Regions from separate parts of the Pantoea sp. LS15 genome, predicted to be linked through region 3. Evidence: predicted binding sites of a transcription regulator. Region 3 holds the regulator's gene; each other region holds the start of a gene.
What was found. Region 3 encodes PurR, which represses purine synthesis genes. Its sites were predicted from a motif close to CANGCAAACGTTTGCNTG; they were not measured.
Positions count from the first base shown of each region.

Region 1: the regulator PurR is predicted to act here: its motif matches at 1,108-1,125, upstream of pyrC (dihydroorotase).
Region 2: the regulator PurR is predicted to act here: its motif matches at 1,416-1,433, upstream of tusA (sulfurtransferase TusA).
Region 4: the regulator PurR is predicted to act here: its motif matches at 1,322-1,339, upstream of cvpA (colicin V production protein).

Region 1 is NZ_JAAVXA010000004.1:170,625-173,734, forward strand. Features, by position in the region: gene mdtH (multidrug efflux MFS transporter MdtH) at 1-376, shown strand, start outside; gene HED65_RS08550 (lipoprotein) at 502-1,062, shown strand; gene pyrC (dihydroorotase) at 1,189-2,235, shown strand; gene dinI (DNA damage-inducible protein I) at 2,310-2,555, shown strand; gene bssS (biofilm formation regulator BssS) at 2,830-3,084, shown strand.
Region 2 is NZ_JAAVXA010000011.1:62,984-66,093, reverse strand. Features, by position in the region: gene asd (aspartate-semialdehyde dehydrogenase) at 1-286, opposite strand, end outside; gene yhgN (NAAT family transporter YhgN) at 464-1,057, shown strand; gene tusA (sulfurtransferase TusA) at 1,114-1,356, opposite strand; gene HED65_RS16115 (7-cyano-7-deazaguanine/7-aminomethyl-7-deazaguanine transporter) at 1,524-2,189, shown strand; gene HED65_RS16110 (DcrB family lipoprotein) at 2,262-2,819, shown strand; partial or broken gene HED65_RS16105 (MFS transporter) at 2,824-3,110, opposite strand, start outside.
Region 3 is NZ_JAAVXA010000012.1:83,691-86,800, forward strand. Features, by position in the region: gene punC (purine nucleoside transporter PunC) at 1-292, opposite strand, end outside; gene punR (DNA-binding transcriptional activator PunR) at 407-1,318, shown strand; gene purR (HTH-type transcriptional repressor PurR) at 1,336-2,361, opposite strand; gene cydH (cytochrome bd-I oxidase subunit CydH) at 2,659-2,748, shown strand; gene HED65_RS16955 (MFS transporter) at 2,912-3,110, shown strand, end outside.
Region 4 is NZ_JAAVXA010000002.1:247,526-250,635, reverse strand. Features, by position in the region: gene purF (amidophosphoribosyltransferase) at 1-744, opposite strand, end outside; gene cvpA (colicin V production protein) at 778-1,266, opposite strand; gene dedD (cell division protein DedD) at 1,432-2,130, opposite strand; gene folC (bifunctional tetrahydrofolate synthase/dihydrofolate synthase) at 2,120-3,110, opposite strand, start outside.

The sequences.
Region 1 (3,110 bases), on a different contig from region 3:
GGCCGGGCTATTCCTGATGACGCTGAGCATGATGCCGATCGGTCTGGTGAACTCTCTTCAGCAACTGTTTACGCTGATTTGCACGTTCTACATTGGTTCTGTCATTGCCGAACCCGCCCGTGAAACACTCAGTGCTTCGCTTGCGGATGCGCGTGCACGTGGCAGCTATATGGGGTTCAGCCGGCTGGGACTGGCGCTTGGCGGCGCATTAGGATACACCGGCGGTGGTTGGTTATTTGATGCAGGTAAAGCCCTGAATCAACCCGAACTGCCCTGGATGATGCTCGGCGTGGTGGGTTTTATCACACTGCTGGCCCTGTGGTGGCAGTTCAGCCAGAAACGCAGCGCGAGCGGCATGCTCGAGCCTGGCGCGTAGCACTTCCCTTGAGCGGGAGTACACTCCCGCTCCCATTTCTCAGCTTTTTCTGCTGGTTTCTGCAATTTCACACTGACATACTGACGTCACAGGACAGAAGCGCCGATTTTTCGTTGAGGAACACTATGAAGAAAATTTTTTTCGCCGCAGCATTGATTGTTAGCGGTCTGCTGGTGGGCTGTAACCAGCTAACGCAATACACCGTCAGTGAACAGGAAATTAATCAGGCGCTGGAAAAACATAACAATTTCTCCAAAGACATTGGCGTGCCAGGGCTGGCCGATGCACATATCGTCCTTTCCAACCTCACCAGCCAGATTGGGCGTGAAGAGCCAAACAAAGTCACTCTGGCAGGAGATGCAGATCTTGATATGTCCTCTCTCTTTGGCAACCAGAAAGCCAACATTAAGCTCAAACTGAAGGCCCTGCCCGTTTTCAACAAAGAAAAAGGGGCGATTTTCCTGCAAGAGATGGAAGTAGTCGATGCGCAGGTTTCCCCGGAGAAGATGGCTCCGGTTCTGCAAACCCTGATGCCCTATCTGAACCAGTCGCTGCGTAATTATTTTAATCAGCAACCTGCGTATGTCTTAAGTGAAGACAAGAGCAAAGGTGAAGCCCTTGCGAAAAAATATGCAAAAGGGATAGAGGTGAAACCGGGAGAAATTGTCATTCCTTTCACCGATTAACCTGAAGGGCGCTGAGGCGCCCTTTTTTTTACGGAAAAGTGTGCAAACGAAAACGTTTCCGCTTATGATTTGTGTCCGGCAAAAACAGCCATCCTAATGACTGATTCCTGACAAGCCGGAGCTTCCATGACTGCACAACCCCAGGTTCTTAAAATCCGCCGCCCAGACGACTGGCATATCCATCTGCGTGATGGCGATATGTTGAAAACCGTCGTGCCCTATACCAGCGAAATTTATGGCCGCGCGATTGTCATGCCTAACCTGGTTCCACCAGTCACCACCGTCGATGCCGCAATCGCATATCGCCAGCGCATCCTTGATGCCGTTCCCGCAGGACATGATTTCACCCCGTTGATGACCTGTTACCTGACCGACTCACTGGATCCGAACGAAGTGGAGCGCGGTTTTAACGAAGGTGTATTCACCGCGGCAAAACTCTACCCGGCGAATGCCACCACTAACTCCAGCCACGGCGTCACCAGCATTGATGCCATCATGCCGGTTCTGGAACGCATGCAGAAACTGGGTATGCCGCTGCTGGTACATGGTGAAGTCACCCACGCCGAGATCGACATCTTTGACCGTGAAGCCCGCTTTATTGAGACCGTGATGGAACCACTGCGCCAGCGACTGCCTGCGCTTAAAGTCGTGTTCGAACACATCACCACCAAAGACGCGGCAGAGTATGTGCGTGACGGCAACGATCTCATTGCCGCCACCATCACCCCTCAGCACCTGATGTTTAACCGTAACCACATGCTGGTGGGCGGGGTTCGTCCGCACCTGTACTGTCTGCCGATCCTCAAGCGCAACATCCACCAGCAGGCTCTGCGTGAGCTGGTTGCCAGCGGTTTTTCTCGCGCGTTTCTGGGCACTGATTCCGCGCCTCATGCGCGGTATCGTAAGGAAGCAAGTTGCGGGTGCGCGGGCTGTTTCAACGCCCCAACCGCCCTCGCAAGCTACGCGACCGTGTTTGAAGAGATGAACGCACTGCAGCATTTTGAAGCGTTCTGCTCCCTCAACGGCCCGCGCTTCTATGGTCTGCCGGTCAATGACACCTTCATCGAACTGGAGCGTAAAGCGAGCCAGGTTGAGGAGTCCATTGCCCTGACGGATGACACTCTGGTCCCATTCCTGGCGGGCGAAACCGTTCACTGGACAGTAAAACGCTAAATATTCAGTGCCCCTTGTTGTCAAATCGATAATATACCTGTATAAATAAACAGTATATTACACAGGGGGCATTTATGCGTATTGAAGTCACCATAGCCAAAACTACCGTCCTGCCTGTTGGCGCACTGGATGCGCTGGCAGGAGAATTATCCCGTCGTATTAACAACACCTTTCCCGACAATACAGGTGCCGTAACGGTTCGTTACGCGGCAGCAAACAACCTCTCCGTCATTGGCGGTGCGAAAGAAGATAAAGATCGCATCAGTGAAATTCTGCAAGAAACATGGGAAAGCGCTGACGACTGGTTCATCACAGATTAATACTGCTCCCTCATTGTGTTTTTTTGCCGGGTCGCCCCGGCTTTTTTTTCACCTGAATATTCTGAAAGTTCAAATTATTCCGATATCTTCTTTAAAAATCGTGAACAAGATGGTGTTTTATTGTTCGATCAATCCTAAAAAGCAGAAAAATGTGTTGCTACCTGTTTATTTTTCCCGTCGAAACCCTTATTACTTGGTATACTGAAAAAGCTTCAGAAAAACATGCATTGAACCTCAGAGCCGTTGTCTTCTAACACGCATTAAGGGGGTTATAATGGAAAAGAATAGTGAAGTCATCCAGACCCACCCGCTTGTTGGCTGGGATATCAGTACCGTAGATAGCTACGATGCACTGATGCTGCGTTTGCACTACCAAACCCCGAATCAACTCAACCGTGAAGAAGCGGAAGTTGGACAGACGCTGTGGCTAACAACAGACGTCGCTCGTCAGTTTATTTCTATTTTAGAGGCAGGTATTGCAAAAATAGAATCTGGCGACTATCAGGAAAATGAGTATAAGCGGCACTAACTGTATGCCAACCTTTCACTCAACAG
Region 2 (3,110 bases), on a different contig from region 3:
CAATCCAGTAGCCCTGCCAGCCGCTTTCACGCAGCTTTGGATAAATTTCGTTGGTATAATCGCCGCCCTGGCAAGTGACAATAATGTCGAGTGCCTTCAGCGCTTCCAGATCGAAAGCATCCTGCAACGTGCCAGTGGTGCCGCCGAATGAAGGCGCAGCCTGACCGAGCTGGGAAGTAGAGAAGAAGACCGGGCGGATGGCGTCGAAATCGCGCTCTTCAACCATGCGTTGCATGAGTACAGAGCCGACCATACCGCGCCAGCCGATAAAACCAACGTTTTTCATAGCATTTTTTTCCTGCAGAGGGTGTGTGCTGTTTGTGCAAGCCAGTATTGAACTGGGATATGCTTCACATTACAAAATGCAGCCAAAGTCGCAAGCGAAATTAATCGATGATTGCCCGGCAATCAGAAAAAGAGCTAATCATCATAATAACCATAGAGAGTTTCAGGGATAATTTACATGAGTGAAATCATTTCCGCGGCGGTTTTATTGATCCTGATAATGGATCCTCTCGGAAACCTGCCGATCTTCATGTCGGTGCTAAAACACACCGAACCAAAGCGCCGTCGGGCAATCATGATCCGCGAGCTGCTCATCGCCCTGCTGGTGATGTTTATCTTCCTGTTTGCGGGCGAAAAAATCCTCGCATTCCTGAACCTGCGCGCCGAAACCGTTTCCATTTCCGGCGGGATTATCCTGTTCCTGATTGCCATAAAGATGATTTTCCCGAGCGCAGAAGGCAGCAGCAGCGGCCTGCCTGCGGGTGAAGAGCCGTTTATTGTGCCGCTGGCAATTCCACTCGTCGCCGGGCCGACCATTCTGGCCACGCTGATGCTGCTGTCACATCAGTATCCGAACCAGATGAGCCATCTGGTGATTGCCCTGCTGATCGCCTGGGGTGGGACATTTATCATCCTGCTGCAGTCGTCCCTGTTCCTGCGCCTGCTGGGTGAAAAAGGGGTGAACGCGCTGGAACGTCTGATGGGGCTGATTCTGGTGATGATGGCGACGCAGATGTTCCTGGACGGGATCCGGGTGTGGATGAAAGGATGACTTTCTCCCTCTCCCCGTGGGAGAGGGCCGGGGTGAGGGCATCAGGCCGCGGAGGACTAACCCTTACGAATCAAATACCGGTACGGCAGCGCCTCGGTCTGCTGTGCCACCAGCTCATGCTCCATAAAGGTACAAAACCCGGGGATATCGCGGGTGGTCGCCGGGTCGTCGGCGATGATCAGCAGCGTTTCACCGGATTGCATGTTACGCACGGTTTTGCGCACCATCATTACCGGCTCCGGGCAGCGAAGGCCCTGGGCATCAAGGGTGTGGTCTGGGCTGGAAAACAGGTCGGTCATGATCTTCTCGGTCAGGTAAAAACGGCTGTAGTTTACGCCCCGTAGCGATCAATGCAAACCAGGTTAACGATTGCGTAAAAACTAACCATTGCAATGTCTGACCAAAGCAGTATCATGCTGCGGTTTTTATTGGGTTCCCTCACCCCAACGTATAAAAAGGTCAAAATATGACGCAGTTTTCTGAATCGCAGCGCTTAAAAGCGTTGTTCTGGCTTTCGCTTTTCCATTTGCTGGTGATCACCTCCAGCAACTATCTGGTACAGCTCCCCATCTCCATCTTTGGTTTTCATACCACCTGGGGCGCGTTCAGTTTTCCGTTTATTTTTCTCGCCACCGATTTGACCGTGCGAATTTTTGGCGCACCGCTGGCTCGCCGCATTATTTTTGCGGTCATGCTCCCGGCACTGTTCGTGTCTTACGTGATTTCGTCCCTGTTCTACATGGGTAGCTGGCAGGGCTTTGAGGCACTAACCCACTTCAACCTGTTTGTCGCACGAATCGCCACCGCAAGCTTTATGGCTTATGCGCTGGGGCAGATCCTCGACGTGCATGTGTTTAACCGCCTGCGTCAGAATCACCGCTGGTGGATGGCCCCGACCGCCTCGACGCTGTTCGGTAACGTGAGCGATACGCTGGCCTTCTTCTTCATCGCCTTCTGGCACAGCCCGGATGCGTTCATGGCCGAGCACTGGATGGAGATCGCCCTGGTGGACTACTGCTTCAAGGTGCTCATCAGTATCGTCTTCTTCCTGCCAATGTATGGTGTATTGCTGAATATGATGCTGAAAAGGCTGGCAGATAAATCTGAAATCACGGCATTGCAGGCTGGTTAAGGGTTCGCTTTATCAGTTGTGATAAGATGAGCGAATGAGCCGTTATGGCCGTTTATCGAAAGGAAGAAGTCAATGCGCAATCTGGTTAAATATGTCGGGATTGGCCTGCTGGTTGTGGGTCTTGCAGCCTGTGATAACAGCGACACGAAAACGCCTGCTCAGGGTGCATCTGCAGAGAGTAATGCGACCGGTCAGCCGGTGAATCTGCTGGATGGTAAACTCAGTTTCTCTCTGCCAGCCGATATGACTGACCAGAGCGGTAAGCTGGGCACTCAGGCGAACAATATGCACGTTTATTCCGACGCAACCGGGCAGAAAGCCGTCATTGTGATTGTGGGTGACGACACCAGCGAAGATCTTGGCGTGCTGTCAAAACGTCTGGAAGATCAGCAGCGCAGCCGCGATCCGCAGCTGCAGGTGGTCACCAATAAATCCATCGAACTGAAAGGCCACACACTGCAACAGCTGGACAGCATCATCTCCGCAAAAGGCCAGACCGCATACTCTTCAGTGGTGCTGGGTAAGGTTGATAATAAACTGCTGACCATGCAGATCACCCTGCCAGCGGACGATCAACAGAAAGCGCAGACTGCGGCTGAAAACATCATTAACACCCTCGTGATCCAGTAATCCTTCACGAAGATGACGTGGCCTCCGGTGCCTGCACCGGGGGCCATTTTTTTAGCTGCCATGTCAGCATCAATGCGATAACCACCAGACCCGCCGCAGCAAGATAAATAACAGGTACCCCTGCCCAGGTCATCACCAGCCCCGCCAGCGGGCCGGTAATGCCCAAAGACATATCCATAAATACCGTGTAGGTTGCCAGCGCCGCCCCCTGGTTCTGCTGCGGCACGGCTTTTACCGCCACCACACCCAGTGCCGGGAAGACCAGTGAAAAACCCGCGCCGGAGAGAAATA
Region 3 (3,110 bases):
GCAACCAGGTCGCATCGCGTACCCATAACATACCCAGGCAGCTGGCGGCAAAAATGCCCAGGCCCAGTAACAGAACCGGTTTACGGCCAAAACGATCTGATAGCGGCCCCCAAAGTAGCTGCGCGAAGGCGAAACCGGCGAGGAACAAACTCAGGCTGGCGCTGATGGCCGCGGCTGGGGTTTGCAAATCTTCCTGCATAGCGGCGAAAGCCGGCAGGTACATATCAGTGGCCAAAAAGCCCAGCACGCTTAAGCCGCCGAGCCAGACTAAAAAACCATTCCTGGGTTGCATTGTTTTATTCTCCTGAGGAGGCAGGTATACATTGGCGCTGAGTGTAGGGAGTGCAAAGCGGCTTGTGAAACGCTAATATTTGGTGGTTGCATTCAAATTTTTTGCAGGCAGAAAATGTGGTCAGATTATTCTCTTGAAGTAGTCGATGCTGTCGCGCGTAACGGCAGCTTCAGTGGAGCGGCGCAGGAGTTACACCGCGTCCCTTCAGCTATCAGCTACACGGTGCGTCAGCTGGAGGAGTGGCTGGCGGTTCCGCTGTTTGAACGGCGACATAGGGATGTGGAATTAACGCCCGCTGGCGCGTGGTTTTTGAAAGAAGGGCGTTCTGTTATCAAAAAAATGCAGATCACCCGCGAACAGTGTCAACAGATCGCTAACGGCTGGCGGGGGCATCTTTCCATCGCGGTGGATAATATCGTCAAACCCGAGCGTACCCGGCAAATGATTGTCGATTTCTATCGTCATTTTTCTGACGTCGAATTGCGGGTGTCACAGGAGGTGTTCAACGGTGTCTGGGATGCTCTGGCGGACGGAAGGGCGGAGATGGCCATTGGTGCCACGCAGGCGATCCCTGTCGGGGGTCGGTACGCTTTTCGTGATATGGGAATGCTGAGCTGGAAATGCGTGGTGGCAAGTGATCATCCGCTGGCGACTCTGGAAGGACCATTGAGCGACGATACGCTACGCAACTGGCCGTCGCTGGTACTGGAGGATACGTCCCGTTCATTACCCAAGCGTATCACCTGGCTTCTGGACAACCAGCGGCGGGTGGTTGCCCCCGACTGGGAATCGTCGGCGACGTGTCTCAGTGCTGGTTTGTGTGTCGCGATGGTACCCGTTCATTTTGCGCGGCCGCGAATTGATGCCGGAGAATGGGTTGAACTGACACTGGAGAACCCATTCCCGGATGCGGCCTGCTGCCTCACCTGGCAGCAAAATGATGTCTCACCTGCGATGGCCTGGTTACTGGATTATCTGGGAGACAGCGAAACGCTAAACCGGGAGTGGTTACGGGAGCCAGGTTAACTGGCCCCGTTAAGAGATTACCGGCGATAGTCGCGGAACGGACCATCGGCAACAGAGCGGCGTTCAATAAGACGCGGGTGAACTTCAATGGACTGCGACTCTTCACGTTTGTTGACGATCCTGTCCATCAGCATATTGAAGGCGGTTTCACCCAGTGAATCTTTCGGCTGGTGGATGGTCGTTAATGCCGGCGTAAAGAAGCGCGCATTACGCACGTTGTCATACCCGATCACAGAAATATCCTGCGGTACACGCAGACCCAGCTCATCGGCCGCACAGAGGGCACCCATTGCCATGATGTCGCCCCCGCAGAAAACGGCGGTCGGACGGTGCTGCTGGGAGACGATCTGCTGCATAGCGCGGTAGCCCGACTCCGGTTCAAAGTCGCCCTGCACGATCCAGTTTTCCGGCACGGTGATCAACGCTTCTTCCATCGCTTTCATAAACCCAGCCAGACGACCTGCACCGGTGTTGCGCTCCAGTGGACCCGGGATCACGCCGATCTCGCGGTGACCGCGTTCAATCAGGTAACGACCCGCCATATAACCGCCTTCAAAGGCGTTATCGATCACGGAATCGGTGAAGTCCGCGCGGGCTTCACCCCAGTCCATCACCACCATTGGGATATGGCGATACTCTTCCAGCATCGACAGCACAGATTCCGGATACTCGGAACACATCACCAGCAGACCATCAACACGCTTTTGAGCCATCATCGACAGGTAAGCTCGCTGTTTTTCAATGCTGTTCCACGCGTTGCCCAGAATCAGGGTATAGCCTTTCTGGAAGCAGTTTTTTTCTACTGCCTCAATAATCTCGGCAAAATAGGCCGCTTCACTGCTGGTCGCCAGCAAACCAATAGACTTGGTGTGATTAACCTTGAGGCTTCGCGCAACCGCACTTGGCGAATAGTGCAGCTCTTTGATGGCTGCCCAGACGGCATTGCGCGTCTCTTCCGCCACAAAACGGGTCTTGTTAATTACATGTGATACGGTTGTAGTGGAAACGTTTGCGCGTTTTGCTACATCTTTAATTGTTGCCATTAAATGTCACTCCAGACCATATCCTAAACTCCTGAAAAACTTGAAGGTAAACGTTTGCCTTCTCTCACCCTTATCACGCAATTTTGAATTGCGACACGCCGGGAAAACGACACAGGACGTCAGGAGGGGGTCAATGGCCGGTACGCTAATAAATTTAGCGTGGAATTTTGTCCTATCTTGATGAAAAGGGGAAGAGGTAAAGTGGTTATCCGTTTAAATCCAGGAAGATTTTTGACGTAAATTGTGCAAAAATGAGCAAGCTCACTTTTCGTGGGGGGATTAAAAGGAGAAAAATTGATGAGTTCCGATCTGAAGTTTTCGCTGTTCACCACCGTTATTGTGCTGGCTTTGATTGTCGCAGCGGGTCTGACGGCCGCACTGCACTGATTTACGCGGAGGGAGAGTCTTCTCCCTCCCGATTCCCCGGATTGTTACTTCTCTGGCAAAAATCTTTTGCTATTTTGTTAACTTCTCATTTTTTGTGATTGATGTCATGCTTTCCGCTTCTTTGTTCTGTGTCACCACATGACACGGCATCCGGAGTTGACGTATGAAAATCAATTTTCCCCTGCTGGCCCTGGCGATTGGCGCTTTTGGGATTGGCACCACTGAATTCTCCCCAATGGGTTTACTGCCAGTTATTGCCAGAGGCGTGGATGTCTCGATCCCTGCCGCAGGGATGTTAATCAGCGCCTACGCTATTGGCGTGATGGTTGGGGCACCGCTGATGACGCTTCTGCTTTCGCACC
Region 4 (3,110 bases), on a different contig from region 3:
CGGGTTATCTGCACACTGGCGGGTAAACAGCTGTCCCTTCTCGGTGATATACACTGCTTCACCTGGCGCAACGTCACGCAGGAATTCAAAGCCCAGGGTATCCAGCGCCACGCTCTCAGAGGCAACCATATATTCAGTACGACCATCGCCCAGGTCGCGCTTGCCGAGCACCAGCGGACGAATGCCGTTTGGATCGCGGAAGGCCACCATGCCGTGACCGATAATCATCGCCACGCAGGCGTACGCACCACGGATCTGGCGGTTTGTGGCAGCAATGGCAGCAAAGATGTTGTCTGCTTCCAGCGGATAGTGACGGAAGTTATCCAGCTCGCTGGCGAACACATTGAGCAGGATTTCTGAATCAGAGGTGGTGTTAATGTGGCGACGTTTCTCTTCGAACAGCTTTTTACGCAGCTCGTGCGCGTTGGTCAGGTTACCGTTATGGGCAAGGGTAATGCCATACGGTGAGTTGACGTAGAAAGGCTGTGCCTCAGAGGCGCTGGAACTGCCAGCAGTAGGATAACGAACGTGACCGATCCCCATATTACCTTGCAGACGCTGCATATGGCGGGCTTCAAACACATCGTTTACCAGGCCATTCGCCTTACGTAAACGGAAGCAGTTGTTTGCATCAATGGTGATGATACCCGCAGCATCCTGCCCACGGTGCTGAAGCACCGTTAACGCGTCATAAATCGACTGGTTTACCGGCATGAAACCGGCGATACCGACAATACCGCACATTCGTCTTTTCCTCGTTAAGCCACATCTCAGGGTTTATGCCCTGGGCAAAAAACTCGACGAGCTTTGCAGATAGTCAAAGAACCATCTGATGATGAAGCTGAACTCTGGAATGAGCTGCGATTTCTGCCAGTCTTCACTTTTGGAGAACCCGGTAAAGGTATCCAGGAAGAACAGGATCGCGGCTACAATCAGCACGCCTCGTAATGCCCCGAAACAGATCCCGAGCACCCTGTCCGTTCCTGACAGACCGGTTTTCTCGACCAGCTGACCTATCACGTAATTCACGATAGCGCCAACAATCAGCGTCGCGATAAACAGCACCGCGATAGCGATTCCATTTCGGACCAGTTCATCTTCAAAGCCCGTGAACCAGACAGACAGGTAAGTGTAGTAATGACTGGCAACAAAGAAAGCACAACCCCATGTCACCAGCGATAACGCTTCACGAACAAAGCCACGGATCAGGCTAACCAGACAGGAAAAACCAATCACCGCAATGATGGCGTAATCAATCCAGACCATATATGTCCCACGATTTAACGCCCTGTCATCCAGTTCGGGGCGAATTCTAACAGAAAAAGAAAACGTTTGCGTAGGGATTTCCTTCCCGCGCGTAAATAAAAAAGGCGCTGAAAAAATGTTCAACGCCGTGGCCTATCGCCTCTCTCTTTCAGGAGCAGGTCGTACTTAGTTAGCGCTGTAGCTCATCACTACACCACTCAGACCGGAGATCTGCTTCAGCTCGCCGAGCGAACCTTTCAGTTTGTCTTTAGACGCCTCTGGCCCCACGAGGATACGGGTAATTTTACCCTGCACCGGCGTGGAAGGTGAAGTGTAAACACGATACCCCGCACTGCGCAGTTTCCCCACTACCTCATTGACTTTATCCGCATTTTTCAGCGCACCAAGTTGCACAACGTAAGCTTTGCCCGTTGGGGCTGCAGCCTCTTGCTGAGCCGGTTTCGCTGGCGGAGCTGTCTCTGAAGCAGCGGCCAGCTGTTCTGCTGTTTTATCGCGCTGTGGTTTAGGCTGAGGTTTGTCGACCGGCTTCGGTTTTTCAACAGGTTTAGGCTGCTCTACCGGCACAGGGTCGATCTCATTGTTGCTCGTTGCCGCCAGACGAGACGGGTCAAGCGACGGCGCTGCGGCATCGCCCGCACGGATCTCTTCTGCCGCACCTTCCGGTGGCTGAGCAGGAAGCGCCTGCGTCGCCGCAGGGAGCATATCCGGCTCATCGCGGTCACCCGGTTTAGGGACCAGCGGAATAGCGGCAAACTCATCCTGATAATGCTTTTTCTGCCCGTCGAGCAGACCCGGGAGGATAATCACCCCGAGCGCGACCAGCACAATGGTTCCTGTTAAACGGTTCTGAAACTTACTCGCCACCGGTTCTCCCCGCGTCCATCACTTCCATGACATGTGCTACGGTGTGGAATGAGCCACACACCAGCACGGTATCTTCTGGTTTAGCATCCGCCATCGCGGCATGCCAGGCCTGAGCCACGCTATTGTAGATTGCGCCTTTGCCAAGATGTTCCATCAGTTGCTCAGCTGTTGCGCCACGCGGCCCCTCCAGAGGAGCACAATACCAGCTATCGACCACACTCTCCATGCAGGCCAGCGTCCCGCCGATATCTTTATCATGAAGCATACCGATAACTGCCAGTACGCGCCCGGTTTTTGGTAACGATTTAAGACGTCCGGCAAGATAAGCCGCCGCATGTGGGTTATGGGCCACATCCAGAATGAGACGCGGTGACTCGCTGACGATCTGAAAACGCCCGGGCAGAATCGCGTTCTGTATACCATCGCGGATCGCCTGCTCACTGACCGCGAGACCGCTGGCGCGCAGTGCCGCCAGTGCCGTTGCCGCGTTAGGCTGTGGCACCTGCGGTAACGGTAGGTTATCCAGCACGCCCTGCGCATCGCTAAAGCGCCAGCCATGGTTCAGCACTTCATATTGCCAGTCAACGTCGCGACGCAGCAGACGCGCGCCCTTCTCGTTTGCCACATCCGCAATGGTATGCGGCATATCCGGCTCGCCGACCACGGCAGGCTTATCTGCCCGGAAAACACCGGCCTTCTCACGGCCAATGCTTTCACGATCCGGTCCCAGCCAGTCGGTATGATCCAGCGCGATACTGGTGATCACCGCCACATCCGCATCCACCATATTGGTGGCATCAAGACGTCCGCCGAGGCCAACCTCAAGGATCACCACATCGAGTTGTGCTTGTTTGAACAGCCACAGCGCCGAAAGTGTACCGTATTCGAAATAGGTTAATGAGATCTCACCGCGCGCGGCTTCAATTTCCGCGAACGAGGCCGTATGTGCCGATTCCGGCAACTCGCTGTTCTGCACGCGA